One region of the Dermacoccus sp. PE3 genome, then DNA from elsewhere that is predicted to be linked to it. Evidence: predicted binding sites of a transcription regulator. Region 1 holds the regulator's gene; each other region holds the start of a gene.

Region 1 (10,528 bases):
CGAGCTGGGCGCCACGTGGATGAACTCGAGGCCTTCGGGAAGGTCATCGTCGAGGCGCGTGCCGAGCGCTTCGTGACGCGCGGAGCTCGAGGCGCCCTCCCACCCGGAGACCAGACCGACGGCGATGCCGGAGCGCGTGAGCCAGACCCGGATGCCGGGTGCGCCACCGCTGCTCGCAGGCAGCAGCCACGTCGTGTGCGAGTCACAGCGGTACGCGGCGCGTGCCGTCGTTTCGGTACGGGTCTGCAGGCTCGTCTCCGCGAGGTCGACGCCGGTGACACGCTCGAGCGCCTTGTGCAGGGTGCGCGCGACGAGGGCGGCGTGACCACGCAGCTGCAGCGCAAGGGATGCAGCGCGTGCCTCGTCCTCGGCGGCGGCGTAGCCGACACCGGGGGTGTACGTGGCGTGCAGGCGAGCGGCTTCCTCCGTGAGGGCGGGCAGTGCCTCGCCGAAGCCGACGAACGAGGGGTCGTCACCGAGGTGGCTGACGACACGCTGGGCGATGTGCGACTGCCCGGGCGCGAAGGCACGTGCGAGGTCGACGAACGCGACGTAGCGCTCCGCATGGGTGAGATGACGGCCCATCCATCCCAGGGTCTGGAACGTGTCCGATCCACCCGGCCACAGGATCGGCCAGTCGGCCTCCGTGTCCGTGGCCCACATGAGCGACAGCAACGACGGAATGCGTGAAAGGTCCGGGCCTGCTCCCCCCACGGTCTCCTCGACGAGACGGATCGCGGCCGTGGCTTCGTCGTAGGACGTGGGCGTGTGCAGCGCCCAGGCCAGAGCCGCCTCGAGTTCACTGCGTCGGCCCTCACAGTGGGCCACGACGCGCGGCAGCCAGTGCCGTGCCAGCGACACGGCAGCCGAGTACGGGCCGGGACGAGCGGCCCACTCCTCCAGACGGGACGTGAAGAGGTCGACGTCCGGCGAGCGCATCATGTCGGCGATGAACTCACGCGCCTCGCCGCACCGCACGGGAGCGAGGGCGTCGAGCTGGTGCCAGGACCCGACGAACACCGGATCCGCTTCGGCCCGAGCTCGCATGAGGTCGAACGTGCTCGCCCACCGGGCGAGGTCGAGCCGACGCTGAGCGGCTTCCGCTTCGTCAGGCTGCGGCGCGTGCACGTCCATCGGTTACCTGTCGTCCGTTCGTCGTGAAGGCTTCGTACGCGGCCTCGAGGTGAGGTCTCGTCACCGAGGCAGCGGAATCCATCCTACGTCGCAGCACGACATGGGACGCCCGTCCGACTCCTCCGGTCCTCGGGCGTTCCCCGGGCGCTTCGCCGCACGGCGGAAGGCCCGGGGCGCCTCGTCAGGCCCCTCAGTTGACGACGCGCAGACGGATCGTCTCCGGCATCGACTGCAGCTGGTCGAGCAGCGCCTCGGGCAGCTGGGAAACGACGTCGGTGACGACGTAGCCGCTCTCGGCCGAGGTGTCGAGCATCTGGCCCTCGATGTTAACGCCGTGCTCGGCGAGGATGCCGTTCATCCGGGCCAGGACGCCGGGGACGTTCTGGTGGAAGTGGATGAGGCGGTGCTGGCCGGGACGCTCGGGCAGGTTGAGCGAGGGCAGGTTGACGTTGAGCGTCGTCGAACCGCGCTGGATGTAGTCGCGCAGCTTCGCGGCGACGAAGCGACCGATGTCCTCCTGCGCCTCCTCGGTCGAGCCGCCGATGTGCGGTGTGAGGACGACGTTCGCGAGGCCCTGCAGGGGCGAGCTGAACGGTTCGCCCTTCGACTTGGGCTCCTCGGGGAAGACGTCAACGGCCGCACCGGCGATGTGACCGGACTCGAGGTGCGTCTTGAGCGCGTCGTAGTCGACGACGAAGCCGCGCGAGAGGTTGAGGAACAGCGCCCGCGGACGCATGGCTGCGAACTGCTCGGCGCCGAAGAAGCCGGCGTTGCCGGAGCGACCGTCGACGTGCAACGTGACGACCTCGGCAACGGACAGCAGTTCCTCGAGGGAGCTGCAGCGCGTGGCGTTACCCAGCGCGAGCTTGTCGTCGGTGTCGTAGAAGTAGACCTTGAAACCGAGCATCTCGGCGACGACGGACAGCTGGGAACCGATGTTGCCGTACCCGACGATGCCGAGGCGGCGACCGCGCACCTCGTGGCTGCCCTTGGCGTCCTTGAACCAGACTCCGTCGTGCAGCGCGCGGTCCTTCTCGGTGAGACGGCGGGCCATGATGATGATTTCGGCGATGGCGAGCTCGACGACCGAGCGCGTGTTGGAAAACGGCGCGTTGAACACGACGACGCCCTTCTGCGCTGCCACGGCGAGGTCGATCTGGTTCGTGCCGATGCAGAAGGCTCCGATGGCCTCGAGGCTCGGCGCGTTCTCGAGGACGCGGGCCGTCACCTCGGTCTTGGAGCGGATGCCGAGCAGCTGAACACCCTCGAGCGCCTCGATGAGCTCGTCCTCGTCGAGAGCCCCGACGCGGGTCTCGACCTCGAAACCGGCATCACGGAGCAAGGACTCACCGAGGGGGTGGACGTTCTCGAGCAGCAGTGCCTTCACAGGGAGAGTTCCTTTCCGGTGTGGCGGTTGCGCCCGCCAATGAGGTCGCGGGCTGCTCACATCATGAGACAGCACCGGGCGCCGCGGACGCCGACGCATCTCACGAAATAAGACGAGTGCGGGGCGCCGCCCCGAAGGACGACGCCCCGCACTCGATCAGGGCTGAGCGATCAGCTGCAGCCGGAGGTGCTTCCGCAGCCCTCGCAGACGTAGCAGGAGCCGGCGGGACGCATCTTCGTGCCGCAGGTCATGCACATCGGGGCGTCGGCTGCCTTGCCCTGGAACTTCTCCATGAGCTCGGCCGAACTGTGGATCTCGGAGCCGACCTCACGGGCGGAGGCCGCACCGGAACCGGACTTCACCTCGTCGGCGTGCTCCTCCGTGGAGGTGGCAGCTACCGGACGCTCACCGCGTGCCGCCGCCGGGGCGACGGACTGCGAGTTGGACTCGGCGTCGAACGGCTCGTCGTCGCTCTCGATCGGCGTGTAGGAGCCGGTCTCGAGCTGGCGAGCGCGCTCCTCGGCCGTGTGGATGCCCATGAAAGAACGCGTGTCGAAGTCGAGGTAGTCGAGCGCCAGGCGGCGGAAGACGTAGTCCATGATCGACTGCGCCATACGCACGTCCGGGTCGTCCGTCATACCGGCCGGCTCGAAGCGCAGGTTCGTGAACTTCTCGACGAACGTCTCGAGCGGCACGCCGTACTGCAGGCCGATCGACACGGCGATGGAGAACGCGTCCATGACACCGGCGAGCGTCGAACCCTGCTTACCGAACTTGAGGAAAAGCTCACCGAGATCGCCGTTCTCGTACGTGCCGGCGGTGAGGTAACCCTCCGCGCCACCCACGGCGAACGACGTCGTCTGCGACGAGCGACGCTTCGGCAGGCGCTTGCGCACGGGGCGGTACTCGACGATCTTCTCGACCGGCGTCTCGGCGACGGTCTCCGTGGCCGTCGCGGGCTCGGAGCTCTTCTCGTTCTTGCCCGACGAGAGCGGCTGGCCGACCTTGCAGTTGTCACGGTAGACGGCGATGGCCTTGAGACCGAGCTTCCAACCCTCGAGGTGCACCTCGGCGATGTCCTCGACCGAGGCCGACTCCGGCAGGTTGACCGTCTTGGAGATAGCACCCGACAGGAACGGCTGGCAGGCGGCCATCATGCGGACGTGGCCCATCGGGGAGATGGCGCGCGCACCCATGGCGCAGTCGAAGACCTCGTAGTGCTCCGGCTTGAGGCCGGGAGCGTCGATGACGTGGCCCTTGTCGGCGATGTGCTCGACGATCGCCTCGATCTGCTCTTCCTGGTAGCCGAGCTTCTTCAGCGCGCGCGGAATCGTCTGGTTGACGATCTGCATCGAACCGCCGCCGACGAGCTTCTTGAACTTCACGAGCGAGAAGTCCGGCTCGATACCGGTGGTGTCGCAGTCCATCATGAAGCCGATGGTGCCGGTGGGCGCGAGGACGGAGGCCTGCGCGTTGCGGAAGCCGCCCTTCTCACCGTTCTCGACGACGTCGGCCCAGGCCTTCGTCGCGAGCGCGTGGATGTCGCTGGCCATGGCGCCCATGTCCTTGTGCGAGGCGAGCTCGTCGTTCGCGGCACGGTGCTTGCGCATGACGCGGTTGTGAGCGTCGGCGTTGCGGGCGTAACCGGCGTACGGTCCGACGACGGAAGCTATCTCGGCGGAGCGCTTGTAGGCGGCACCCGTGAGCAGCGACGTGATGGAACCGGCCAGCGCACGGCCGCCGTCCGAGTCGTAGCCGTGGCCGGTGGCCATGAGGAGCGCACCGAGGTTGGCGTAACCGATGCCGAGCTGGCGGTAGTCGACCGTCGTCTTGCCGATGGACTCCGTCGGGAAGTCGGCGAAGCAGATGGAGATGTCCATCGCCGTGATGACGAGCTCGACGACCTTCTGGAAGGTGACGGCGTCGAACGTGTCGTCGTCCTTGAGGAACTTCAGGAGGTTGAGCGAGGCCAGGTTGCAGCTGGAGTTGTCGAGCGACATGTACTCCGAGCACGGGTTGGACGCCGTGATGCGGCCCGTCTCCGGGTTCGTGTGCCACGCGTTGATCGTGTCGTCGTACTGCACACCCGGGTCGGCGCACTCCCACGCGGCCTTGTTGATCTTGTCGAACAGCTCGCGGGCGTCGACCGACTCGATGACCTCACCCGTGTCACGGGCACGCAGGCCGAAGGTTGTGCCGTCCACGACGGCCTTCATGAACTCGTCGCTGACACGAACGGAGTTGTTCGCGTTCTGGTACTGCACGGAGACGATGTCGCGGCCACCGAGGTCCATGTCGAAACCGGCGTCACGCAGCGCACGGATCTTGTCCTCCTCGCGCGCCTTCGTCTCGATGAACTCCTCGATGTCCGGGTGGTCGACGTCGAGGACGACCATCTTGGCCGCACGACGCGTGGCGCCGCCGGACTTGATGGTGCCTGCCGAGGCGTCGGCGCCGCGCATGAACGAGACCGGGCCGGAGGCGGTGCCACCGGAGGACAGCAGCTCCTTCGAGGAACGGATACGCGAGAGGTTGAGGCCGGCACCGGAGCCGCCCTTGAAGATGAAGCCCTCTTCCTTGTACCAGTTGAGGATCGAGTCCATCGAGTCGTCGACGGACAGGATGAAGCACGCGCTGACCTGCTGCGGGCTCGCCGTACCCACGTTGAACCACACCGGCGAGTTGAACGAGAAGACCTGGTGCAGCAAGGCGTACGTGAGCTCGTGCTCGAAGATCTCGGCGTCGGCGTCGGACGCGAAGTAGCCGTTGTCCTTGCCGGCCTTCGTGTACGTGAGCACGACGCGGTCGATGAGCTGCTTGAGCGACTTCTCGCGAGCGTCCGACCCCAGCGCGCCACGGAAGTACTTCGTCGTGACGATGGTGGAGGCGTTGAGCGACCAGAAGTCGGGGAACTCGACACCACGCTGCTCGAAGATCGTCTCGCCGGTCTTCCAGTTCTGCTGGACGACGTCACGCAGCTCCCAGGTCACCGCGTCGTAGGGGTGGACGCCCGGGGTGGTGAAGATCCGCTCGATCGTGACGCCGTTGTTCCGGCGACCCGACTTGGCTCGAGCCTTCGTGGTCTCGGTCATGACCGCATGCCTCCTGGCACTTCTCGTGGGTTTGGTGTGGTGTGTCGTGAAGTAGGGGGTGAGCCGGTGGAGCTCAGCCGGCGTCGCGCAGAGCGTGCCTGCGCAGGTCGGCGACGGCGTCCTCGAAGTCAGTCAGTGACTCGAAGGCCTGGTAGACGGACGCGAACCGCAGGTACGCGACGTGGTCGAGTTCGCGCAGCGGGCCGAGGATCTCGATGCCGACATCGTGGGCGTCGATCTCCGCAGCCCCCTTGGAGCGGATCGACTCCTCCACCTGCTGAGCGAGGACGGCGAGCTGATCGTCGGAAACCGGGCGGCCCTGGCAGGCCTTGCGCACGCCCGACATGACCTTGTCGCGAGAGAAGGGTTCGCTCACACCGGAGCGCTTGACGACCGTGAGGCTCGCGGTCTCGACGGTGGAGAAACGCTTGCCGCAGTCGGGGCACTGGCGGCGACGCTTGATGCAGGTGCCGTCCTCGGTCGAACGGGAGTCGACCACACGGGAGTCGGCGTTGCGGCAGAAGGGACAGTGCACGTGCCACGCCTCTCGATCGCAGGATTCCACCGCCTCGTGACGGTATGAACCCCAACACCGGCATCGCGGGAATTCTTCCGCAAACAACCACATGTTGGGGGCATTAGGGCGCCTGTGCCCTACATCTAGGAATCCTAGGTTGCGTTGGCGACCGCTCGCAACCGTGTCGGCAAACCCGGCGCACCAACCCCAGCAATGACGCGGAAAAGATGTGCGGCTCGCCCCAGCGACACGCCGAGGGGGCCGCTCAGCCTGCCGGAACGAGAATTCGCTGGCCGGCCTGAACGTGCATCGAGCTCATGTTGTTGGCCTCCTGGATGGCCACCACACCACGGTCGTTACGCAAGGACGGCAGCTCACGGGCGGCGATCTGAGAAAGGGTCTCCCCGTCCTTCACCGTGACCGACGTCGCGCCACCGGCAGGGTTAGCTTCGGCCACGGCCTTGGCCGCAAGGAGGCCACCGCCGACGAGAACCAGAAGCGCCAGAAGGGCAGCGAAGCGACGGCGAGCGAGAACGGCACGACGCGTCAACGGGGCGCGCCGCGTGCTACGACCACCCTCGAGGGAATCGACGACCGCAGGCCCCGACGGAACGAGGTGCAGGTGACGACGAGGGCTCGGCGCGACCGCCGGGACGTCCAGACTGGGCACAGCACTCATGTTCATTCCTCCTGACTCGGCGCGGATGCATCGAACATCCGTGCGATAGAACAACTGTACGACACAAACGTTCGAAAGCAAGGCCGTCGGCGGCGTGTTTCTCGTACATGTTTGCGAAAACTGTGTACGGTGGTGCCTACGTTGATCCCGAACGCTCACACCGAATCAGCGGCCACCGACAACCCCGGAATTCCGGGGAGAATCAGGGCTCCGCACCGAGGTCCGCGTCCGCGAGATCACTGTTTTCGTCGATGTGAGGAGACGCCATGGGTGAGGTCCACTCCATGAACAACCGCGCGAAGGGCAAACTGACCCCGCGACAGCAGAAAGTGCTCACCGTCATCCGGCGCTCGGTCGACGAGCGCGGTTACCCGCCGAGTCTGCGCGAGATCGGTGAGGCCGTCGGGCTGACGAGCCCGAGCTCCGTCGCACACCAGCTCGCCACGCTCGAGCGCAAGGGTTACCTGCGTCGCGACCCCAACCGCCCTCGCGCCATGGAGGTCGTCTCCCCCGACGACGGCGCCGACACCCGCGGTTACCGCGGAGGCACCTCGGTGCGTGCAGCGTCCGAGAGCACGTACGACGAGACCGACTCGGGCAACGAGCGTCCGCAGGCCTCCTTCGTCCCCGTCGTCGGACGCATCGCCGCCGGCGGGCCGATCCTGGCCGAGCAGGCCGTCGAGGACGTGTTCCCCCTCCCCCGTCAGATCGTCGGTGACGGCGAACTGTTCCTGCTCAAGGTTGTCGGCGACTCGATGATCGAAGCCGCCATCTGCGACGGCGACTGGGTCGTCGTGCGCCAGCAGCCGGAGGCGTCCAACGGTGAGATCGTGGCTGCGCTGCTCGACGGCGAGGCCACCGTGAAGACGTTCAAGCGCACGAACGGCAAGACGTGGCTCCTGCCCGCGAACGAGAACTACGAGCCGATCGACGGCGACGAAGCCAGCATCATGGGCAAGGTCACGGCGGTGCTGCGCAGCGTCTGACTCTCGCCCACCCTCACGTCGTCGCGTTCGCCTCGGTCTGCACCTGCAGGCCGAGGCGTTCGCATGTCGCGGTGAGGGTGGCACCAAGCGGTTCGTGTAGCACGAGATCGGCGCGCTCCGAACCGCGCATGCTTCCCAGACCGACCAGGGCCACGGGCTTGCCCGCCTTGAGCGCCGCCGAGACGAACCGGAAGCCCGACATCACCTTGAGCGAACTTCCGAGAACGAGAACCGCCCGTGACAGTTCGAGCTGCGCGTAGCAGTGCTCAACCGTCGCGGTGGGCACGCTCTCGCCGAACATCACGACGTCGGGCTTGACGACGAGCGAATCACAGTGCGGACAGGCCACGAGAACGAACGCATCCTCTGCACTCCGGGCAACCTCGGCGTCTCCGTCGGCCAACAGGGCCACGTCGCGCGGGAGGTTCGGGTTGGCGTCGCGGATGCGCCCCTGGAACTCGGCTCGATCCGAGCGGCTGCCGCACTCGACGCACTGCACCGAGGAGAGCGAACCGTGCAGTTCGAGGGCGTCCGCTCCGGAGGCCGCATGAAGACCGTCGACGTTCTGCGTCACGAGGTGTTGCACGAGACCTGCGCGCTGCAAGGCTGCAACAGCGTGGTGGCCGCCGTTGGGCCGAGCCGCGGCGAAACGTTCCCACCCGACGGCGCTGCGAACCCAGTAGCGTCGGCGCGCGTCGTCCCCGCTGAGGAACTGCTGGAACGTCATGGGAACCGTTCGGCGGGTGCCGTCAGGCTTGCGGTAGTCGGGAATGCCCGACTCGGTCGAGAGACCCGCCCCGGTGAGCACGAACAGGTCGCCCTGCGCGACGAACTCCGCCAACGCTGCAGTCACAGGTGGCCCCTCTCATTCGAGAATCGATAGAAACTACAACATCCGATAACGCCGGGTTATTCTCTACGGATGATCGACGCCGCCGGCCTTCGGGTCATGAAAGCCATTGCCCAGGAGGGTAGCTTCACCGCTGCCGCTGCTTCCCTGGGCTACTCCCAGCCTGCCGTGTCCCAGATGGTGCGCCGCTTGGAGGACAAGACGGGCACGGCTCTCGTCGAGCGCCTCGGACGTTCGGTGCGTCTGACCGAGGCGGGCCACGTGCTCGCCCGCACAGCCACTCCGGTGCTCGCCGCTCTCGAGGCGGCGGAGGGCGAAGTGGCCTCGATCGCCGGCCTGAGGGCGGGACGAGTGCGCCTCATGGCCTTCCCCTCGGCCTCGTCGACCGTCGTCCCACGAGCGCTGTCGCTCGTCAAGCAGCGCTACCCCGACGTTCAGGTCACCTTCGCGGAAGCGGAGCCGCCGGAGTCACTCGCGGCGCTTCGGGCGGGAGATTGCGATGTTGCAGTCGCGTTCTCCTACGACGGCGACGAGATCGCGGCACACGCGGAGGATCTCGAGGGGCTCACCACGCTCGACCTGCTCGAGGACGAGGTGCGCCTCGCCGTACCGGCCGATCACCCGTTTGCCGGAAGGGGCTCCGTGTCGATGGAGGAGCTCGAGTCCGCGTCGTGGATCGCCGGATGCCCGCGCTGCCGGGGCCACCTGCTCTCGCTCGCCACCTCGGCGGGTTACACCCCTGACGTCGCGTTCGAGACCGAGGACTACGTCACCGTGCTCGGACTCGTGGCCGAGGGGTTGGGCGTGGCCCTCATCCCGGAGCTCATCCTGCGTTCGACCCAGCACCCCCGCGTGGCCACCATCGCCATCGAGCCGGCGAGCCGTCGTTCGGTTCTGGCTGTCACCACGCCCGACCTCCAGCGTGTGCCGGCGGTCAAGGCCACCCTCGACGCGCTGCGGGAAGCAACCGACGCTCTGCCGAACCTGTAGCCGGTTCCCTCCGGCTCGCGAGTGGAATCTCCTGCGACTCTCACCGGTGTCATCTCTGCGGTTCGACCGTGAGCGATCTACCGACGGGTACGACGTCGAGGTCTCCTGAAAGGTCCGTTCGGTAGACGGCTGTTCCGCTCTGGGCGAGTAACGACAGGAGCGATTCCTTCGGGTGTCCGTAATCGTTGCCCTCCCCCACCCCGATGAGGCCGACCCGCGCCGAAGCCGCCCGATAGAGCCCGGCACTCTGGTTCGCGCTGCCGTGGTGAGCTATCTTGACGAGGTCGTAGGGACGCGACGCTGCTCGGCGCGTCACCTCCCCGATGCACGCGGCCTGCGCCTCCCGTTCGACGTCGCCGAGCATGAGCGCATGCACGCTCGGCGTCGCCACATCGAGCACGAGGGAAGCATTGTTGACCGGCGAACCCGCCGCCAACGCTCGGCGTGGCCAGAGGACGTCGAGCACGGCGTCACCGACACGGACCTGCTGACCCGGTGCGAGGCGTTGCGCAACCTTCCCGTAACGGCGCAACACCTGCCTCGTCTGGGCATCGGCATCCCTCTCCCCTCGGCCACCACGAGGGCTCGAGCTGTGGCTCGTCAGCCACGTCACGAAGACCTCGACCGACGGCTGCCGCTCGAGTACGGCCCCGAGACCATCGACGTGGTCGGCATGCAGGTGCGTGAGCACGACGGCGTCCACACGCGTCACGCCGTGACGATCGAGGCACCCGGTGACGTCCCCTTCCTCGGGTCCGGTGTCGACGAGGATCGCCGCCTGCTCACCGGTGCGTACCAAGGCGGCATCTCCCTGCCCGACGTCGCACTGGGCATACAGCCACCCCGGATCTGCGCGTCCCTCTCCGGGGATCGGAAGCCACAGGGCCGCGGGG
Region 2 (10,528 bases), on a different contig from region 1:
GAGGTTGGGCAGGTTGATGCTCTCCCAGATCGCGGTGGCACGGTCGACGGCCTCTTCGTCGCTCAGCTCGGCGTAGCGGTGGAAGTAGGAGTCCGGGTCGGCGAAGGCCGTGCTGCGCAGACGCAGGAAGCGGTCGACGTACCACTGACGGATGTCGCTCTCGCGGGCATCGACGAAGACGCTGAAGTCGAAGAAGTCGGAGACCGTGAGCGTCGAACGCGACGGTTGTCCGGGCGTCGGGATCGGCGGCTGGAGAACGTTGAGGCCCTCGACGATGAGGATGTCGGGCTGACGGACGACGACCTTCTCGTCCGGCACGATGTCGTAGACGAGGTGGCTGTAGACCGGAGCCTCGACCTCGGCCTTGCCGCCCTTCACCTCGGCGACGAAGCGCACGAGCGCGCGGCGGTCGTAGCTCTCGGGAAAGCCCTTGCGATCCATGATGCCGCGGCGTTCCAGCTCGGCGTTGGGGAAGAGGAAACCGTCTGTCGTGAGGAGTTCGACGCGCGGGGTGTCGGGCCAGCGGGCGAGGAGTTCGCGCAGAACGCGCGCCGTCGTCGACTTGCCCACGGCCACCGAACCGGCCACGCCGATGATGAACGGCGTCTTGGCGGGGCGCTCGTCGAGGAAGTCGCTCGTGATGCGGTGCAGGCTCTTCGTCGCGCCTGCGTAAAAGTTCACGAGGCGGGAAAGGGGCAGGTAGACGTCCTCGACCTCCGCGAGGTCGATCCGCTCGCCGAGACCCGAGAGGCGACGCACGTCGTCGGACGTGAGGTCGATGGGGCGCGAGTCGTGCAGTCGGGCCCAGTCCTCACGGGTCAGTTCGACGTACGGGCTCGGAAGAGGAGGCAGATGCGGGCGACTCACCCCGTCATTGTGCCGTAGCCGGGGCGTGGCGGGGAGCCGGTGCGGCACAACGCAGCCCGGCGGGTCGCGCCGCGCGTTCCCGCGTATTCGTGCCGGGGCCGACGCCCCGAGTAGGCTGTCGCGCATGTGTGGAATCGTTGGATACGTCGGCCCGCGCGTCGACGAGCGCGCCCAGACCGTCGTCATGGAGGGTCTCGCGCGCCTGGAGTACCGCGGATACGACTCGGCCGGCATCGCGCTCGTGACCGGTGACCACGTCTCGACGGCGAAGAAGGCCGGCAAGCTGGCCAACCTGCAGGCCGAACTCGAGGCGAACCCGCTGCCCGAGTCGTCGACCGGTATCGGGCACACGCGCTGGGCCACGCACGGTGGCCCCACCGACGCGAACGCCCACCCCCACCGCGGTGGCGCGGACGGCAAGCTCGCCCTCATCCACAACGGCATCATCGAGAACTTCCACCCCCTGCGTAACGAGCTGCTCGCCGACGGCGTCGAGTTCACGTCCGAGACGGACACCGAGGTCGTCGCGCACCTGCTCGCGAAGGCGTACAAGGGTGACCTGAAGGCCGCGATGCTCGAGGTCGTCAACCGCCTCGAGGGTGCCTTCACGCTCCTGGCCGTGCACGCCGACAACGCCGACCAGGTCGTCGCCGCGCGCCGCAACTCGCCGCTCGTCATCGGCCTCGGTGAGGGCGAGAACTTCCTCGGCTCCGACGTCGCCGCCTTCATCGGCTACACGAAGGAGGCCATGGAGGTCGACCAGGACCAGGTCGTCGTCATCACGCCGCAGAACGTCGAGGTCGTGAACTTCGACGGCTCCGCAGCTCAGGGCAACACCTTCCACGTCGACTGGGACGCCGCGTCCGCCGAGAAGGGCGGCTTCGACACCTTCATGGAGAAGGAGATCTTCGACCAGCCCGACGCCGTGCGCGACACGCTGCTCGGACGCACCGACTCCGAAGGTCGCCTCGCCCTCGACGAGATCCGCATCTCCGAGGACGAGCTCAAGAACATCGATCGCATCACCATCGTCGCCTGCGGCACCGCCGCGTACGCCGGCATGGTCGCCAAGTACGCCCTCGAGCACTGGACGCGCATCCCCGTCGAGGTCGCGCTCGCGCACGAGTTCCGCTACTGCGACCCGATCGTTTCCGAGCGCACGCTCGTCGTCTCGATCTCGCAGTCGGGCGAGACGATGGACACGCTCATGGCCGTCAAGCACGCCCGTGACCTGGGCGCGAACACGCTGAGCATCTGCAACACGCACGGTGCGACCATTCCGCGAGAGTCCGACGCCGTGCTCTACACGCACGCCGGCCCGGAGATCGCCGTCGCGTCGACGAAGGCCTTCCTCGCGCAGATCACCGCCTGCTACGTGCTCGGCCTGTACCTCGCGCAGCTGCGCGGCGGCACGTACGCCGACGACGCAAAGAAGGTCATGGCCGAACTGCAAGAGATGCCGGCCAAGATCGACGAGCTTCTCGGCCACCTCGACCGCGTGCGCGAGATCGCCCGCTTCATGGCCGACACCCGCTCGGTGCTCTTCCTCGGCCGTAACGTCGGCTACCCGATCGCCATGGAGGGCGCGCTCAAGCTCAAGGAGCTTGCCTACATCCACGCCGAAGGCTTCGCCGCCGGTGAGCTCAAGCACGGCCCGATCGCGCTGATCGACGCCGGCCAGCCCGTGTTCATCGTCGTGCCCGGCCCTGACACCCCGCACGGTCTGCACGGCAAGGTTGTCTCCAACATCCAGGAGATCCGCGCTCGCGGCGCTCGCACCCTCGTCATCGCCGAAGAGGGCGACGAGGCTGTCGTGCCGTTCGCCGACGAGGTCATCCGCATCCCGAAGTCGGCTCCGCTGCTCGCACCGCTGCTCGCCATCGTGCCGCTGCAGGTGTTCTCGCTGGAGCTCTCGACGGCTAAGGGCCTCGATGTCGACCAACCGCGTAACCTCGCGAAGTCCGTCACCGTGGAGTGACCTTCAGTTTCGCTGAAAACCGCGTCGACCCTGTGGGGCGGCGCGGTTTTCGTTATGTGGGGTTTGGGTGTGGGGGATGGGCGGCGTGATCGCCTGCCATGCCCATGGGCGGGACGGCGAAGTTGGCGAGATGGATGGTGCTGGCTTGGGTGCCTGGAGACGTGTCCGCTCGCCTTCTTGGGGCACGTCGCTGGTGCTTGGGTTGCCTGTCTTTTGGTCACCGGCCATGGGCGCTTGGTGCGCGCGTCGTCTTCGTTGGCCTGGTTCCTACTCGGGCGGTTGGTCGCGCAAGTGGGGACGTATTCGGCTCGGGGGGTACCCACTTGCGCGACGTTTCGCGCTTGTGGGGAACAGCCACTGTCGGGGGCGGCGCTGCCGGGCTACCGTCAGCGGACTTCTTCGGGCGTGGATGTGGTCGGCTGGGGTGCCGGGAGACGTGTCCGCTGGCCTTCTTGGGGCACGTCGCTGGTGCTTGGGTCGCCTGTCTTTTGGTCACCGTTCGTGTGCTTGTTATGGACGCGCACTGGCCCCCGTTTGCTTGGTTCCTACTTGGGCGGTTTGTCGCGCAAGTCGGGACGTATTCGGCTCGGGCTTCCCCACTTGTGCGATGTCTCGCGCATTTGGGAAGTCATTTTGCGTGTGTTGCTCCTGCGCGTCCGCGCGCCCCGGGTCGACGCCGGCTCCGTGATCCGGACGCTGAGCCTGGTGCCCACGGAGCTGACGGTGCGCGTCGCGGAATGTCTGGGCGGACCGCGAAATTGTGGGGAGTGCCCCCTACATCTGTTCGAACAAGTGTACTAAAATGAGTTCATGGAACAGCACCTCGAGATAACCGCCGACGCGGTGTCTCGCATGCCTCGCGAGCGGTTGCTCGCTGCATGGACGGTGCTCACCGAAGCTGTGGTCGAGCAAGCCCTCGTGAGCGTTTCGCCGCTGCTCGATCTGCCCGAGATCGGCGCGTCGCTGGACGAGCGCATCACCGAGTCGGTGGAGACGGCTCGCCAGCTCGAAGGTGCGGCCGCTGCGGTCCTCACGATTTCTCGTTCCGCTGATGCACTCGTGCGCGTCATGGCCGCCGAGCACGCCGAAGCAGTGCGGCAGGTCGAGGCGCTGGAGTTCGAGCACCTGCGCGACGTGTCGTACCCGCTCGCTCCGGGGGAATTCGCCGGCGACAGCTTCGGACCGGCCCTCGGCATGAGTTCCGGTGCAGCAGGCGCCATGGCCGATGACGCCGCGCAGCTGCGTTGCAGGCACCCCGAACTGCTTCGATCGGCCCTTCGCGGTGAGGTTCGCTTCGCCACGGTTGCCGCGATCGCGTCCGAGCTCGAACATGTCGAGGCTCCCGATCTCGACGAAGTGAACCGCCTTCTTGCGGCCGGCAGTATCCCGACGATGACGGTCGAAGGCGCCCGCCGGCAGACGAAGCGCCTCCTGCGGTCACTCGGTCTGGCGCGGCCCGTTGATCCCGTTGAACAGCGCCGCGAGATGGGCGTGTGGTTCTCCCCGCACCTCGAGTTCGACCAGCTCACCGAAATGCGTGTCGTGCTCGACTCGGTCGATGCCGCAACGGTGCGAGCCGCCATCGACGCGAGGGCGCAGTTCCTGCGCGACAACGCGCCGAGAAGTGGTGACGGAGCCGGCCACGGGCTCTTCGCCGGTCCATCCCGCACCGACGCCTTCGTCGACCTCCTCCTCGGTCAGGCCACCGTCACCACGACATTGCACCTGCGCGTCCCCGTGCGCCCACCGACGTCATCGCCCGCTGAACCTCTGTCGTCGCGGTCTGTTCTCGCTCGCGCGCACGGCTCTACCGGATGCTCCGGGGAGAACTCTGCCCGCAAGAACGCGGCAGCGTGGTTCGGCGACGACGTTCGCATGCCCTTCGGCGACGTGGAGGTGCCCGGAGTCGGAATCGTCGATGCGGCCACGGTTCGTGCGCTGGCCGGGGCAGTCGGCACGAAGTTCGTCTCTGAATTCGTGGCCGTCGACGGCGAGCGCGTCACAACGCTGGCGACGGTGACCGATTCGTACCGACCGACGACGCTGGTCGAGCGCACGGTGAAGACGCGTGACGGGCACTGCCGCTTCCCGTACTGCACCCGCCCGGCCGACGTCACAGACGTCGACCACGTGATTCCCTTCGCCGAAGGTGGCGCGACGAGCCCGGCCAACCTCCAGTGCCTGTGCCGTCACCACCACCGCGCCAAGACGTTCGGCGGCTTCGCGGTCGTCATGCAGGCGGACGGCGAGTGCCTCTGGGAGTCGCCCACCGGCCACCGTTGGCTGACTCTCCCCAGCGGCCCGACGCTGCCGCAGCCGGCAGTCTTCGCCGCTCCAGCGGCCTGAAGCGCAATTGACAAAGGGGCGCCACCTTCAGGCGGCGCCCCTCGTCGAGATCAGTCAGCTCATCGGCCGGGCGATGGCGTCCTGGTTGCAGCTCACGGGCACGCTTCGTCCAGCTTGGCCACCGTGAACGTGACCTCCAAGTCGCTCGTCACAGTGCTTCCGGGCGCCGGAGACTGAGAGCAGACGTGCCAGTTCGAGTCGTTGATCTGGGGGCGCCCAAGCGCGAGAGCGTCATCGGACAGGGAGATATAGAACGGGTCACCTGAGACGCTCTGGATGTGGTCCTGTGCAGCCTGAAGGCCCTTGCCGACCTCGCTCGGCATGATGAACGGAGCCATCGTGGTGGTTGAGCTTTCACTGGTCGAGCCCGAGGGCGTCGAGGTCTCACTCGTTTCCTGCGCCGATGCTGACGAGGTGGACGAGGTAGACGCGGGCGCAGCCACGGATGCGGTGGTGGGCTGCGTCGTACTCGGTGCCGCCGACGTCGTGGACGACGTGCTCGGCTGTGTGGCCGCGGCGGTGTTCTGGTCGTCCTTCGGCGCGAGGCTACCGATCAGGACGAGTGCTGCGAACGCACCGGCGCCGATCATGACCCACTTCTTCTTCCAGAACGGCGTCTTGGCGGGGGCCGCCTCCATAGCGCGAGGGAAGGTGTTCGTCTGGCGTGCCACGGGTAGCGGCTGCGTCTGGTTGGGTGTGGTGCCGTTAGGCGCCGTGTGCGAGGTCCACGCGTAGCCGTCCCAGTAGCGCTGCTGCTGGGCATTCTCCGGGTCTGGATACCAGCCGGCGGAGAACATGTTGTCTGACATTCAATTCCTCTCGAGAGCGACGCCGAGCGAGCGCCAACCCAACATGTTACCTGCGAGTAGGCGCTTGGATTCCAACGAGAGGGGAAAGGCCTCCATCGCACGGCAGGGCCGACGTGGTTGACTGGCGAAATGATCGTTGGAGTGGGAATCGACGTCGTCGAAATTGACCGGTTCGCGCAGAAACTCGCAGACACCCCGCAGATGCGTGACCGGCTGTTCACGCCAAGCGAGCGCGACCTGCCGATCCGCTCATTGGCCGCACGCTTCGCAGCGAAGGAAGCGCTCAGCAAGGCGCTCGGCGCGCCGCCCGGAATGAGCTGGCAGGACGCCGAGGTCGACAAGAACAGCGACGGCCAGCCCTACTTCCGCACCGGCGGCACCGTGCAAGCTCGCATGAGCGCGCTCGACGTCGACGCGCTCCACCTCTCGCTCACCCACGACGGCGGCATCGCCTCCGCTGTCTGCATCGCGGAGGGCTGACATGGCGGATGACGAGCTTCGCCACGAGAACACCCTCGCGTCTACGCCAGACGGATCGGGACGGCTGAGCCCGAACGATGGCGGTCGGCGTGACGACAGCGCGGGGGAGGTTCAGGACGCGGATGGTGCCGCTGCTGCCTGGCGGGACGACCTCGACGGCGGCATTCGAGCAGCATGGTCGGTTGACGCCGTACGCGCTGCTGAGGAAGCCACGGGCGACGACTTCACCAACGGCGCTCTGATGCAGCGAGCCGCGAGTGGGCTCGCAGACATCGTCAGCCGTGAAGTTGCCGAACTCGAACGGCGGGGCGTGACGTCGCCGCGGGTCGTGGTCCTGGTTGGGCCCGGAAACAACGGTGGTGACGCGTTGTACGCTGCCCGCGACCTCGCAGTTGACGGCATCGAGTGTCTGGCTCTCCTTGTCGCCGACAAGGCACACGTCGAGGGCGTCGCCGCAGCGCGTGCAGCGGGCGTCGACGTGGCCCGGTACGAGTCCGCCTCCCACAGCGGTGCGGAGCCCGAGGGCGGCGGCCGTGAGAACGCCCATGCGCTCGCGCACGCCGACCTCGTCGTCGACGGCATCCTCGGAATCGGCGCCGATCCCGGGCGCGCTTCGACCTGGCAGGAACTCGCCGACCTCATTCCGATCCAGGCATTCGTGGTGGCCGTCGACTGCCCCACCCCAGGATTCCGTGCCGACATCACCGTCACCTTCGGCGAGCCCAAGACCTCGCTCATGCTGGCACCCGCCGCGAACGGACGCGTTGAGGTGGTCGACATCGGCATCCACCTCCCTCTTGGCGAACAGGAAGCCATGCGACTGTCCGGTACGCACCTGGCGCACTTGTGGCCCGTACCCGGCCCGCGCGATCACAAGTACACGCGCGGAGTGGTAGGTCTCGCGACCGGCAGTGACGCGTTCCCGGGAGCTGCGGTGCTCGGTGCCGTCGCGGCGGTAACGGCCGGAGCAGGCATGGTGCGCTACGTCGGCCCGCGTCGCGCAGAGGACGCCGTCACGGCAGCGGCGCCGGAGGTCGTGCACGGCAGTGGTCGCGTGCAGGCGTGGGTCGTGGGCTCCGGAATCGACGGGCCGAGTGAACGCGAGCACGAGAGCGACCGCTACGACTCCGTCATGGCCGCGCTGCGCTCCGAGGAACCCGTCGTCATCGACGCGGGAGCGCTCACCTGGTTCGAGCCCGGTGTCCGCCCGGAAGGGGCCCGGACCGTCATCACCCCCCACGCCGGCGAGCTCGCGACGCTCCTGCAGTCGCGCGACATCGACGTCGAACGCTCGACAGTCGAAGCCGACCCCGTCACGTGGGCTCGCCGTGCCGCCAACGAGACGGGCGCGACCGTCCTGCTCAAGGGCGGCGTCACCGTCATCGCCTCGCCCGGCGAAGGCCCGGTCACCATCGAGAACCGCGCCCCGCACTGGCTCGCCACCGCCGGAACGGGCGACGTGCTCGCCGCGCTCCTCGGCGTCCTGCTCGCGGCCGGTCTCGAGCCCAGGAGCGCCGCCGCACTCGCCGCGTACACCCACGGACGCGCGGCGCACCTCGCCAACCCGGACGGCCCCGTCCGCGCCCTCGATGTCGCCACGTCGCTGGGACGCGTCGCCTCAGAGCTGGTCGCCGAACAGCGGCGGGTGCACGAGGAACGCCGTGCGGGACGCTTCCCGCGCTAGTGAGAGACTGAGTCGCTATGAACGTGCCCGCCGCCGACGCCCCGACGCCGTCCGACCACCCCGCTTGGCTCGCCTTCGAAGGTGCGCAGGCCCGCGTCGTCGTCGACCTCGACGCCATCGTGCGCAACGCCACCACGCTCAAGGCGCGAGTGGGTGACGCGCAGCTCATGGCTGTCGTCAAGGGTGATGCCTACGGCCACGGGCTCGTGCCGACGGCCCGCGCCGCGCTGCGTGGGGGAGCGACCTGGCTGGGAGTGGCGCAACTCCACGAAGCCACCGCGCTACGCGACGCCGGCATCGAAGCCCGCGTGCTGTGCTGGCTGCTCGCGCCCGGCTCCGACTTCGAAACGGCGATCCGCCGCGACATCGACCTCGGGGTCTCGTCGGCAGCCATGGTGCGCGACGTCGCGATAGCCGCCGAGGCCGCAGGGCGCGCGGCCCGCGTCCACCTCAAGGTCGACACCGGCATGGCCCGCAACGGCGCGTACGGCGACCAGTGGCCCGAGCTCGTGGCCGCCGCCCGCGAGGCGCGGGGGAGGGGCTTCGTCGAGGTGGTCGGCCTGTTCACCCACTTCGTCCGCTCCGACGAACCGCGCCACCCCGAGGTCGCCGCCCAGATCGACCGCTTCCGCGCCGCCGAAAAGGACTGTGACGACGCCGGATTTCACCTTGAGGTGCGGCACATGGCGAACTCCGCCGGCGCGATCTTCGTGCCCGAGTCGCGCTTCGACCTCGTGCGCGTCGGGCTCGCGCTCTACGGGCTCTCGCCCGCACCCGACCTCGCCACGCCGCAGGAGCTCGGCCTCGACCCCGCCATGTCGGTGACGGCCCACGTCGCCGTGACGAAGCGCGTCCCCGCAGGCCAGGGCGTCAGTTACGGCCACACCTACGTCACAGATGCGGAAACGACCCTTGCCGACATTCCCGCGGGGTACGCCGACGGCGTGCCGCGCCACGGGTCGAACAAGGCTCCGGTCATGGTGAACGGCACGATCGGCCACATCGCCGGCCGCGTGTGCATGGACCAGTTCGTCGTCGACATGGGTGACGCCGCAGTCCAACCCGGCGACGAAGCCGTTCTCTTCGGACGTGCGGCCGACGGGACACCCGGGCCCACCGCGCAGGAATGGGCCGACGCCGCCGACACCATCAGCTACGAAATCGTCACGCGCATGAGCACCCGCCTGCCACGCATCTACTGCGGTGACCTGAGCGAGGAACTCACCCGATGAGCGACGACCTACGCCTGCGCGGCACCCGCTACCTGCCCGACGCCGAAGCCACCGCCGACCTCGGACGGGCACTCGCCCGTATCGTGCGCCGCGGAGACGTCATCGTCATGACGGGCGACCTCGGGGCCGGGAAGACGACGACCACGCGCGCTCTCGGCGAAGCGCTCGGTGTGCGCGGTGACGTCACGAGCCCGACGTTCGTCATCGCCCGCGAACACCCCTCGCTCGGTGACGGCCCGGCACTCGTCCACGTCGACGCCTACCGCCTCGGCGGCTTCGGCGAACTCGACGACCTCGACCTCGACACCTCGCTCGACGACGCCGTCACCGTCATCGAATGGGGCGCCGGCATGGCCGAGGCGCTCTCCGACGATCGCCTTCACCTCACGTTGACGGGCCTCGACGACCGCACCGCGACGATCGAGACGGCCGGGGAACGCTGGGCAGACATCGACCTCGCCTCCGAACTGGGACTCGACTGACGCACGCAACGCCGCACGGCACCGCCGTTGAGCCGCGCGTGATCGGCGCAGTTGCCGGGCCTCGATAAGCTGGGTCGGTGCTTCTCGCGATCGACACCTCCACCTCGGCCGTCACGGCCGCGCTCCACGACGCCGAAAAGGTTGTGGCGCGCACCTCGACGATCGACGCGCGTCGGCACACCGAGATCCTCGCTCCGGCCATCGACGCCATGATGCGTGACGTCGGTGTCGCACCCGCCGACCTCTCCCGCGTCGCCGTCGGTGTCGGCCCCGGCCCGTTCACCGGTCTGCGCGTCGGCATCATGACGGCCATGACGTTCGCGTACGCCCTCGACCTTCCGGTCGGCGGTCTGTGCTCCCTCGACGCCCTCGCGTACCGCGCCCGACGTTCCGGCATGACGGGCCCGCTGCTCGTCGCCACGGACGCGCGCCGCAAGGAGGTCTACTGGGCCCGCTACGACCTCGACGCCGACCGCATCGCGCCGGGTGAACCGGCCGTCGACAAGGCAGCCGTCGTCGCCGAGCACGTCGGAGACATCCCCGCGATCGGTCGCGGAGCCCAGCTGTACAGCGACCACCTGCAGGACGCCACCGGCGGCCACGAGGACCTCCTAGACGTCGACGCCGCCGACATCGCCGCGCTCGCCATC
Region 3 (10,528 bases), 240 kb from region 1:
TCGACGACCACGTCGAGGGCCTGACGACGACATCCGCCTGGCGCTGAGCACTCCCGTTCCTCGAAAACCCAACCCAGAAATCGCCGCCTGAAAAGCCAGGCAAGCACCCAAGCCACAACGCTCTTCAAGAACCGAACCCGGCTGGAAGCGGACGCCCCCGAAGCGCTGTCGCACCGAGCGTCGGTCCTCGCAAGCTCGGACCGGCGCTCGGTGCGACAGCGCAAGGGAAAAGACAGGCAGATCCTTTTGTAGGGCGCGAGCGCCCTACAAAAGGATCTGCGCTCCCATCATCACCGTCCGCTCCTTGGGGAGGCGGAAGTAGTCGGCGGGGACGGCGGCGTTGTGGGTCATGGCGATGAAGAGCAGTTTGCGCAGTTTGTTCATGCCGGGGCGGCCGGTGTCGAGGAGGCCGATTTCGGAGACGAAGTAGTAGGCGGTGTCGGGGTCGATGTCGACGCCTTGTTCCTTGGCGATGCGCAGTGCGGCGGGGACGTCTTGGTCGTCCTGGAAGCCGTACTTGAGGGTGAGGTGGGTGATGCGGTCGTAGTCGTTGCCGAGTTGGTCGAGGGTGACGGTGTCTTCGGGGGCGATGTGGGGCACGTTGGCGCTGAGGGTGCTGACGATGAAGACGTTCTCGTGGATGACGTGGTTGAAGTTGGCGTTCTCGCGCAGGGCGAGGGGCGTCGTGTCCTTGTCGGGGTGGAGGAACACGGCGGTGCCGGGCACTTCGCACAGGTCGCCGCTGCGGGCTGTTTCGACGAAGGTGGCGAGGGGACCTTCGATGCTCTGGCGACGGGTGGCGACGATGGCGCGCCCCTTCTGCCAGGTGAGCATGGACATGCCGATGCCGAGTGCGATGACGACGGGTAGCCAACCGCCGTGCAGCAGTTTGGCGACGTTGGCGAGGAAGAAGATGCCTTCGAAGAGGTAGAGCGCGACGCCGAGGGTGACGATGCGCCAGGTGCGCCACTTGAGCGTGCTGTGGGCGTAGACGAGGAACAGCGTCGTCGTCATGAGGAATGTGCCGGTGACGGCGAGGCCGTAGGCGACGGCGAGTTTCTCGGAACTGCGGAAGGCGAAGAGCAGAAGCATGACGCCGATGAAGAGCACCCAGTTGACCCCGGGGATGTAGATCTGGCCCTCTTCCTCCTGGCCGGTGTGACGCACGGTCATGCGGGGCAGGTAACCGGTTCGTTCGGCCTGTCGTGCCACGGAGAACGCGCCGGAGATGACGGCCTGGGAGGCGATGACGGTGGCCATGGTCGCGAGGATGACGAGCGGTAGCTTCGCCCATTCGGGGGCGAGGAGGAAGAACGGGTTCGCGATCTTGTCCGGGTTGGTGAGGATGAGCGAGCCCTGGCCCATGTAGTTGAGGACGAGCGAGGGGAACACGAGGAGGAACCAGGCTCGGGTGATGGGGGCGCGCCCGAAGTGACCCATGTCGGCGTAGAGGGCCTCGGCGCCGGTGACGCACAGGACGATCGAGCCCGCGGCGATGAACGCGATGAAGGGATGCTCGACGACGAACAGCGTGGCGTAGTTCGGCAGGAACGCCTTGAGGATGTGCGGGTCGCGCACGATCTGGCCGATGCCGAGGGCGGCGATGGTGACGAACCACAGGATCATGATGGGGCCGAAGAACTTGCCGACGACCTCGGTGCCCTTGCGCTGCACGAGGAACAGGATCGTGATGATGACGGCGCCGATCGGTACGACGTACCGGTTGAGTCCGGGCCGCACGACTTCGAGGCCTTCGACGGCCGACATGACGGAGATGGCGGGGGTGATCACGCTGTCGCCGAAGAACAGCGATGCTCCGATGACGCCGAGAAGCATGACGACGCTCCAGCGCTTGCCGCCCTTGGGCACTCCCTGGCGCACGAGCGCCGCGAGCGCCATGATGCCGCCCTCGCCGTCGTTGTCGGCGCGGAGCACGAAGAGCACGTACTTGATCGTCACGATGATGGTGAGCGACCAGAACATCCAGGAGATCGTTCCGTAGATGTCTGCCTCGTTGGCGATGACGGCGTTGTGGCTGGCGTTGAACACGCTCTGCACGGAGTACAGGGGGCTCGTGCCGATGTCGCCGAAGACGACACCGAGCGCGCCGAGCACGAGCGCGCCGGCACCCTTCTTCCGGTGCCCGCCGGCCCGCTCGTCAGTTTCCGCAGTGACCGACGCGGACCCGTTCGAAGATGTCACGTCTGAAAGTATGAACCTGCAGTGCCGTGTCGCGGCAACTGTGGTTCACCTGAGCAGATGTGAGGCGAGGAGCGCACCCCGTTAGACTGCCGACAGATCTGACGGGTGGACGCGCGTGTCGTCGTGAGCCGCCCCGCGGGCCTTCGGCGAAGGAGCACCGCGACAGAACCCCAGAGGAACGGCACGACGGACCAGCGAGAGGGAGACATGAGCGGCCACTCCAAATGGGCGACGACGAAGCACAAGAAGGCTGCGATCGACGCCAAGCGCGGCAAGCTGTTCGCCAAGCTCATCAAGAACATCGAGGTTGCGGCCCGTTCCGGTGGTGGCGACCCGGCCGGTAACCCGACGCTGTACGACGCCATCCAGAAGGCGAAGAAGTCGTCGGTCCCTAACGACAACATCGACCGGGCCGTCAAGCGCGGTTCGGGCGCAGAGGCCGGTGGAGCCGAGTACCAGGCCCTCATGTACGAGGGTTATGCCCCTGGCGGCGTCGCCGTGCTCATCGAGTGCCTGACGGACAACAAGAACCGCGCCGTCGCCGAGGTTCGTACCGCTCTGCAGAAGAACGGCGGCTCGATGGCCGACTCCGGTTCGGTCGCCTACCTGTTCAACCGCAAGGGCGTCGTCATCGTGCCCAAGGACCAGGGAGACAAGGACGACGCGACGGAGGACGGCGTCCTTGAGATCGTCCTCGAGGCCGGTGCCGAGGAGGTCAACGACCTCGGTGAGTCCTTCGAGATCGTCTCCGAAGCGGGCGACTTCGTGGGTGTGCGTGAGGCGTTGCAGTCGGCCGGTATCGACTACGACTCCGCCGAGGCCTCGTGGATGCCGTCGATGGAGGTTCCCCTCGACAAGGACGGCGCGAAGAAGATGTTCCGTGTCATCGAGGCACTCGAGGACAGCGACGACGTGCAGAACGTCTTCGCCAACGGTCAGGTCTCGGACGAGGTTCTCGCCGAACTCGACGCCGAGGACTGATCGGCAAGCACGTCACCAGCGGAAGGCGGCTCGACCCTCGGCGGGTCGGGTCGCCTTCGGCGTGTGCGACGGTAGAGTGATCGGGTGCGAACAGGTGTTCGCATCGACTCATCGTCTTGTCATCTTGTTGGTCAGGTGCCGGGGCGGTCCCGTCAGCGGAAGGAGCGTTGCGCATGCGTGTGCTCGCCGTTGACCCCGGTCTGACGCGCTGCGGCGTCGGAGTGGTTCAGGGCGCTCCCGGCGGTCGCCTGCAGATCGTCACGGTCGGCGTGATCCGCACCGGTGCGGACACCCCACTGCACGAGCGTCTTCACGAGTTGCAGGTGGAACTCGAGGCCGTCTTCGAACGCACCAGGCCGGACGCCGTCGCCGTCGAGCGCATGTTCGCCCGAAACGACGTCTCGACCATCATGGGCACCGCCCAGGCCTCCGCCGTTCCGATGCTCGCTGCTGCGTCGCGCGGGTTGCCGCTCGGTCTGCACACGCCGTCCGAGGTGAAGGCAGCTGTCACGGGCAACGGGCGGGCCGACAAGGCTCAGGTGACGGCCATGGTGACGCGCATCCTCGGTCTCGAGAGCGTCCCCAAGCCTGCTGACGCCGCCGACGCTCTGGCTCTTGCCATCTGTCACCACTGGCGTGGTGCGGGTGCCGCCCGTCGGGCCAACACCGACGGCGAGCGTCCACTCGCCCCGGCGGCAGCCCAGTACCGTGCCGCAGAAGCTGCTGCGGCGCGTCGATCCCGTTCGGCGGCCAAGCAGTATCGTGAGCCGCTGCGCTCGTCCGCCTCCCGCGACGCCACCACCCGAGGAGCCCGTCCATGATCTCCAGCCTCACCGGCGCCGTCGCAGCAGCGACGCTCGACACCGTCGTCCTCGAGGTCGGGGGAGTCGGGCTGCTCGTCCACACCACGCCTACGACGGCCGCCTCGGCGCGCCCGGGGGAGTCGATGCGCCTGGCGACGTCGCTGGTAGTGCGTGAGGACTCGCTCACCCTCTTCGGCTTCGGCGGTGACGACGAACGCGCCCTGTTCGAGCAGGTGCAGACCGTCAGCGGGGTGGGGCCGCGCCTCGCGCTCGCGATGCTGGCCGTTCACGACCCGGTGCAGCTGTCGTCGGCGATCGCCACGGGCAACGTCACGGCTCTGACGAAGGTGCCCGGCATCGGAAAGAAGGGCGCGGAGCGCATCGTCCTCGAACTGCGCGACAAGGTCGTGCCCGTCGGTACGGGCGAAACAGAGGCCACGCCCGAGGTACCTGCCGCGACGACACCGGGTGACTCGCAGGTGGCAGAGGCGCTCGTGGGGCTCGGCTGGAGCGCCAAGCAGGCCGATGACGCCGTGGCCAAGGTCGCCAAGCTGCCCGAGGCCGACGGCGCCACGACGCCCGTCCTGTTGCGCCTGGCCCTACGGGAGCTCGGCCGATGAGTCCGGCACACTTCGAGGACCACAGCGCCGACATCTCGCCGCGCCTCGTCGACCCGAACGGTTCCGAGGACGAGCAGCAGCTCGAAGCGGCCCTGAGACCGAAGAAGCTGGCCGACTTCCCCGGTCAGGAGCGGGTGCGTGATCAGCTCGGGCTCGTGCTCGAGGCGGCGCGCCGACGCGGTGCTCCGCCGGACCACGTCCTCCTCTCAGGCCCTCCCGGGCTCGGCAAGACGACGCTCGCCATGATCGTGGCGAGCGAGCTCGAGGCCCCTATTCGCATCACGAGCGGACCAGCCATCCAGCACGCGGGTGACCTGGCGGCCATCCTCAGCTCTCTCACCGAGGGCGAGGTGCTCTTCCTCGACGAGATCCACCGCATGGCCCGCCCGGCGGAGGAGATGCTCTACCTCGCGATGGAAGACTTCCGAGTCGACGTCATCGTCGGCAAGGGGCCGGGCGCGACGGCCATCCCGCTCGAACTGCCGCCGTTCACCGTCGTCGGCGCCACCACGCGTGCGGGGCTGCTGCCCGCGCCGCTGCGTGACCGCTTCGGCTTCACCGGCCACCTCGACTACTACAAGGCGAGCGATCTTGCTGCCATCCTCGCGCGCAACGCCGACCTGCTCGGCGTGCCCGCGACGCGCGAGGGCATCGAGGAGATCGCCGGTCGCTCGCGCGGTACCCCGCGCATCGCGAACCGACTCCTGCGCCGCGTCCGTGACTACGCGCAGGTGCACGGCCGTCAGGTCGTCGACCTGGGGTCGGCCCGAGCCGCGCTCGACCTCTTCGATGTCGACGCGAGCGGTCTCGACAGGCTCGACCGTGCCGTGCTCGAGGCCCTGTGCCGCCGGTTCGGTGGTGGGCCTGTGGGCCTGTCGACACTCGCCGTCGCCGTCGGTGAGGAGCCCGACACCGTCGAGACCGTGGCTGAGCCGTACCTCGTGCGCGAGGGCTACATGATCCGCACGCCGCGAGGGCGCGCTGCGGCGCCCCTCGCGTGGAGTCACCTCGGGCTCACCCCACCGGAATCGTCCCTGGGCGGCGCGCTGTTCGACCCGGCCGAGGGTGGGGACGGGCGCTTCACCGGGTAGGGTGGTGCGGCCAGTGGTCCGGCACCTGACGTGGATGCGGGCCCCGGCAGACCCGAGAACTACGTGAGGACCTTCATGCCGAACATGGTTGCCGCATCGCAGTCGGGAGGCTCCGGCTTCTCGATGCTCCTGCTGCTCCTGCCCTTCCTCCTCATTGCGCTGATGTTCTTCAGCCAGCGCAAGCGAGCCCAGGCGACCCAGAGGGCGCAGGCTGCGCTGAGCGTGGGCGACGAGGTCTGCACGACGAGTGGAATGTACGGCACGCTGCGTCGCCTCGACGACGCCACGGGCGAGGTCGAGGTGGCGCCCGGCACGGTGATCCGCTTCGACCGCCGCGCCCTGCTGCCGGCCAATGTCGACCCGGTCTCCGGTCGGGTTCAGGACGAGAACCGAGGCGACGACGCCGCAGGCGCCGAGGGCGACGCACGATGAGCACGCCGACCGGCGCGCCGCACAACATCGACTCGAACCGCCCGAACCGCGTGAAGGCGAAGAAGACTCCGCCGTCCAGCCCGAAGAAGAGCCTCGCCGGCCTCCTCATCGTGTTCCTGGCTCTCATCGGCGGAATCGCGGCAACGGACAGCTGGCTGCCGAAGCTCGGTCTCGACCTCGAGGGTGGCCGTGAGGTCGTCCTCGAACCTGTCGTCACCGGCGGTTCGTCCGTCAACGAGTCGCAGGTCAAGCAGGCCGTCGACATCATCCGCAACCGCGTCGACGCGTCCGGCACCGCCGAGGCCGAGGTGACGACGCTCGGTGCGCGCAACATCGTCGTGTCGATTCCGGGCAACCCGAGCCGTCAGGTGCTCGACTCCCTGTCGCGCTCCTCGCAGCTCGACTTCCGCGCCGTCGTCGCGACGGCCCAGGGCTCGAAGCAGGGACAGTCGCCCTACCGCCTGCCCGAGGTCATCAAGAGCTCCGGCGCGAACCAGGCGACGCCCTCGGCTTCGGCGTCGGCCTCCCCGTCGGCGAGCTCCTCGGGCGGATCGTCGTCGCCTGCACCGTCGAGTTCCAGCTCGTCGAAGGACGTCCTGCCCTCGGCCTACAAGCAGGCCGGCCCGGAGAACGCCAGCGACACCGCGTGGGGCGAGCAGAAGGTCGACGCCGCCTGGGTCAAGGCCGGCATCGCCTCGTCGAACATGACGTACAACCAGCTGCTCCAGGTCTATGCCTGCACGCCCTCCTACCAGGAGGTCGCGGCGAGCATCCCGGCGAACAAGCCGGTTGTCGTCTGTTCGAAGGAGGGCAACGAGAAGCTGCTGCTCGGACCGGTCGAGGTCAAGGGCGCCGATCTCACGGACGCGAGCAGCGGTATGGCCACGAACCAGCAGGGCAACCAGACGGGCGAGATCGCCGTCGACCTCAAGCTCAACGGTGAGGGCAAGACGGCCTTCGCCAACGTGACGCGCCGAGTGGCGCTCCTCCAGGAGCCGCGCAACCGCTTCGCCATCACGGTCGACGGTCAGTCGATCTCGGCCCCGAACGTCCGTGAGCCGCTCACGTCGGGCCAGGCCCAGATCACGGGTGGGTTCACAGCCGAGAGCGGCAAGCTGCTCGCTGACTCCCTCAAGTTCGGTGCGCTGCCGATGTCGTTCAAGGAACTCACGTCCGATCAGCTGAGCCCGGAGCTCGGCTCCGACCAGCTGACGAAGGGCATCATCGCCGGCGCCATCGGTCTCGGCCTCGTCGTCCTGTACTCGCTCTTCCAGTACCGTGCGCTCGGCCTCGTGACGGTCGCGTCCCTGCTCGTCGCAGCGGCCATGACCTACCTCGCCGTGACGCTGCTGGGTTCGGTCAACAACTTCCGTCTGTCCATGGCGGGTGTCACGGGCCTCATCGTCGCGATCGGTATCACCGCCGACTCGTTCATCGTGTACTTCGAACGCGTGAGAGACGAAGTGCGCTCGGGACGGCCACTACGAGCCGCGGTCGACACCGGTTGGGCCCGGGCCAAGCGCACGATCATCATCTCGGACGCGGTGAACTTCCTCGCGGCCGCCGTGCTGTACGTCCTGTCGGAGAGCACGGTCAAGGCCTTCGCGTTCACGCTCGGCCTCACGACGCTCATCGACCTCCTGGTCGTCATGCTGTTCACCCACCCCGTAGTGGCACTTCTCGCCCGTACGAAGTTCTTCGGTAACGGCCACCCGGCCTCGGGTCTCGACCCGGAGCGTCTCGGTGCGCGCACCGCCACGTACGCGGGTCGCGGCCGCGTGACGCTGGCCGACCGTCGCCGCGCAGCTCAGGAGGGCACCGCCTGATGGCCAGCTTCGCAACGTTCGGAAACGACCTCTACACGGGTCGTCGTCAGTTCGACTTCATCGGCAAGCGCAAGCGCTGGTACGCCCTGACCGCCGTGCTGCTCGTCCTCGCCGCAGCCGGTCTGTTCGGTCGTGGCCTCAACTTCGGCCTCGAGTTCACCGGCGGCTCCGAGATCCGCGTTCCCGGTATCTCGAACACGGCCAGCTACGACACGCGTGCTGCCGACGCCGTCACGTCGGTGACGAAGACCGAATCGAACCTGCGTGTTTCGAAGCTCGGTGAGGGCACGGTCCGCGTGCAGGCCGAGAAGCTCGGCGACGGCACCCCGGCCACCACGGAGGCCGTCAAGAACGCCCTGGCCAAGGAGTTCGACGTTCCGGCCACGAGCGCCGAGACCTCGTTCATCGGCCCTTCCTGGGGTGAAAGCGTGACGAACAAGGCCATCGTCGCCCTGTTCGTCTTCCTCGCCTTCGTGTCGGTCGTGCTCGCGCTGTACTTCCGCACGTGGAAGATGGCGGCTGCTGCGCTCATCGCCCTCATCCACGACCTGTTCTTCACCGTCGGTATCTACGCCCTTACGGGTCTCGAGGTGACGCCGGCGACGATGATCGGCTTCCTCACGATCCTCGGTTACTCGATCTACGACACCGTCGTCGTCTTCGACAAGGTGCGCGAGAACGCGTCCGAGGCCTTCGCGACGGGACGCCGCAGCTTCGACCAAGCCGCGAACTACGCCGTCAACCAGATGCTCGTGCGTTCGATCAACACCTCGGTCGTGGCCCTCCTGCCGATCGCGGCGATCCTCGTCGTCGGTGTCTTCTTCATCGGCCCGAGCACGCTGCTCGACATCGCGGTCGCCCTGTTCATCGGTGTGGCCGTCGGTACGTTCTCCTCGATCTTCATCGCGACGCCGGCGCTCACCGACCTGCGTCGCCGTGAGAAGGGCGTGCAGGAGCTGGCGCGTCGCGCCAAGGCCTACCAGAAGCGGGCCGCGGGTGACAGTGACGAGGAAGCCGGCCACGGCGCCGACTCCTCGGGTGTGCTGACGAGCCGGGCTGCCTCCGGTGCAGCGAGCGGCGCTTCGGCGACGATGCGTCGTCGTGGTGCACACCCGGCTGCTCAGCGAGACGAGTGATGACGGACTACCAGCAGCGGGTGGCCGGCCTCGTCGCTCGGCACACTCGGGACGTCGCTGACTTCCCGACGCCGGGCGTGGTGTTCAAGGACATCACGCCGCTGTTCGCGAACGCCGCGGCTTTCGGTTCGGTGCTCGATCTCCTCGCGGAGCGTCACGAGGGCGGCGTCGACGTCGTCGCGGGCGTCGAGGCGCGTGGGTTCGTCATCGGGGCACCGCTGGCCCAGCGCATGGGCGTCGGATTCGTCCCGATTCGCAAGAAGGGCAAGCTGCCCGGTGAGGTCGTCGCGCAGTCGTACGACCTCGAGTACGGCTCGGCGACCATCGAGATGCACACCGACGCCGTGAAGCCGGGCGCGCGAGTGCTCGTCATCGACGACGTCCTCGCCACCGGTGGCACGGCTGTGGCGTCGTGCGAGCTCGTCGAAAAGGTCGGCGGAAGCGTCGTCGGGTTCGACGTCCTGGTCGAACTGGCCTTCCTCGACGGCCGAGCACGCCTGGAGCGTTGGCCCGTTCACACGGGCCTCGTCGTCGGCTGAGTGGCGTTTGCCACTACTATCGGCCCATGGTTGAGCAGTCCGGTTCGAGTTCGTCGTCGCGAGTGCGCCAGAGGCTGGTGCGCTTCGGCGGTCCGCGCCCGAGCAACAACCGCGTTCTCGAACCGCTGCTTCGCACCGTTCGCGAGACCCACCCCAAGGCCGACACCGCGCTAATCGTGCGGGCGTACGAGGTCGCGGAGCGCTGCCACCGTCACCAGGTGCGCAAGAGCGGCGACCCGTACATCACGCACCCGCTCGCCGTCGCGACGATCCTTGCCGAACTCGGCATGACGCCGCCGACGCTGGCCGCCGCGCTGCTGCACGACACCGTCGAGGACACGGACTACTCCCTCGACCAGCTGACGAAGGATTTCGGCCCCGAGATCGCCCGCCTCGTCGACGGCGTGACGAAGCTCGACAAGGTCACCTACGGCGACGCTGCGCAGGCCGAAACGGTGCGCAAGATGGTCGTCGCGATGGCGCAGGACATCCGGGTGCTCGTCATCAAGCTCGCCGACCGTCTCCACAACGCGCGCACGTGGCGCTACGTCTCGCAAGCCTCGGCCCAGCGCAAGGCCACCGAGACGCTCGAGATCTACGCTCCGCTGGCTCACCGCCTCGGGATGAACACGATCAAGTGGGAGCTCGAGGACCTGTCGTTCTCGACGCTGTACCCACAGATCTACGACGAGATCGTGCGTCTCGTGGCGGATCGTTCGCCGGCTCGCGAGTCCTACCTGCGCACCGTGAAGGAGCAGGTCGCGAGCGATCTGCGCGCGGCGCGCATCAAGGGTGAGGTCACCGGACGCCCGAAGCACTACTACTCCGTGTACCAGAAGATGATCGTGCGGGGGCGCGACTTCGAGGACATCTACGACCTTGTCGCCGTGCGCGTGCT

Evidence for each region. Region 1 encodes LexA, which represses DNA repair genes until DNA is damaged. Its sites were predicted from a motif close to TCGAACANNTGTTCGA; they were not measured.
Region 2: a site for LexA is predicted at 3,630-3,645, ahead of AA983_RS08045 (HNH endonuclease signature motif containing protein). Genes of this name have one in related genera too.
Region 3: a site for LexA is predicted at 3,270-3,285, ahead of ruvC (crossover junction endodeoxyribonuclease RuvC). Genes of this name have one in related genera too.

What each region holds. Positions count from the first base shown of each region.
Region 1 covers NZ_LDCM01000002.1:187,751-198,278, reverse strand. Annotated here, with positions in the region: gene AA983_RS14750 (McrB family protein) at 1-1,134, opposite strand, end outside; gene serA (phosphoglycerate dehydrogenase) at 1,325-2,521, opposite strand; gene AA983_RS06370 (vitamin B12-dependent ribonucleotide reductase) at 2,692-5,613, opposite strand; gene nrdR (transcriptional regulator NrdR) at 5,687-6,148, opposite strand; gene AA983_RS14745 (LysM peptidoglycan-binding domain-containing protein) at 6,396-6,809, opposite strand; gene lexA (transcriptional repressor LexA) at 7,076-7,795, shown strand; gene AA983_RS06350 (Sir2 family NAD-dependent protein deacetylase) at 7,809-8,648, opposite strand; gene AA983_RS06345 (LysR family transcriptional regulator) at 8,718-9,635, shown strand; gene AA983_RS06340 (ComEC/Rec2 family competence protein) at 9,685-10,528, opposite strand, start outside.
Region 2 covers NZ_LDCM01000003.1:30,040-40,567, forward strand. Annotated here, with positions in the region: gene coaA (type I pantothenate kinase) at 1-867, opposite strand, end outside; gene glmS (glutamine--fructose-6-phosphate transaminase (isomerizing)) at 992-2,845, shown strand; gene AA983_RS08045 (HNH endonuclease signature motif containing protein) at 3,656-5,191, shown strand; gene AA983_RS15185 (DUF2510 domain-containing protein) at 5,284-6,000, opposite strand; gene AA983_RS08055 (holo-ACP synthase) at 6,130-6,480, shown strand; gene AA983_RS08060 (bifunctional ADP-dependent NAD(P)H-hydrate dehydratase/NAD(P)H-hydrate epimerase) at 6,482-8,164, shown strand; gene alr (alanine racemase) at 8,182-9,396, shown strand; gene tsaE (tRNA (adenosine(37)-N6)-threonylcarbamoyltransferase complex ATPase subunit type 1 TsaE) at 9,393-9,878, shown strand; gene tsaB (tRNA (adenosine(37)-N6)-threonylcarbamoyltransferase complex dimerization subunit type 1 TsaB) at 9,956-10,528, shown strand, end outside.
Region 3 covers NZ_LDCM01000002.1:430,149-440,676, forward strand. Annotated here, with positions in the region: gene AA983_RS07420 (hypothetical protein) at 1-47, shown strand, start outside; gene AA983_RS07425 (potassium transporter Kup) at 265-2,202, opposite strand; gene AA983_RS07430 (YebC/PmpR family DNA-binding transcriptional regulator) at 2,410-3,183, shown strand; gene ruvC (crossover junction endodeoxyribonuclease RuvC) at 3,357-4,004, shown strand; gene ruvA (Holliday junction branch migration protein RuvA) at 4,001-4,606, shown strand; gene ruvB (Holliday junction branch migration DNA helicase RuvB) at 4,603-5,697, shown strand; gene yajC (preprotein translocase subunit YajC) at 5,773-6,129, shown strand; gene secD (protein translocase subunit SecD) at 6,126-7,955, shown strand; gene secF (protein translocase subunit SecF) at 7,955-9,091, shown strand; gene AA983_RS07465 (adenine phosphoribosyltransferase) at 9,091-9,630, shown strand; gene AA983_RS07470 (bifunctional (p)ppGpp synthetase/guanosine-3',5'-bis(diphosphate) 3'-pyrophosphohydrolase) at 9,657-10,528, shown strand, end outside.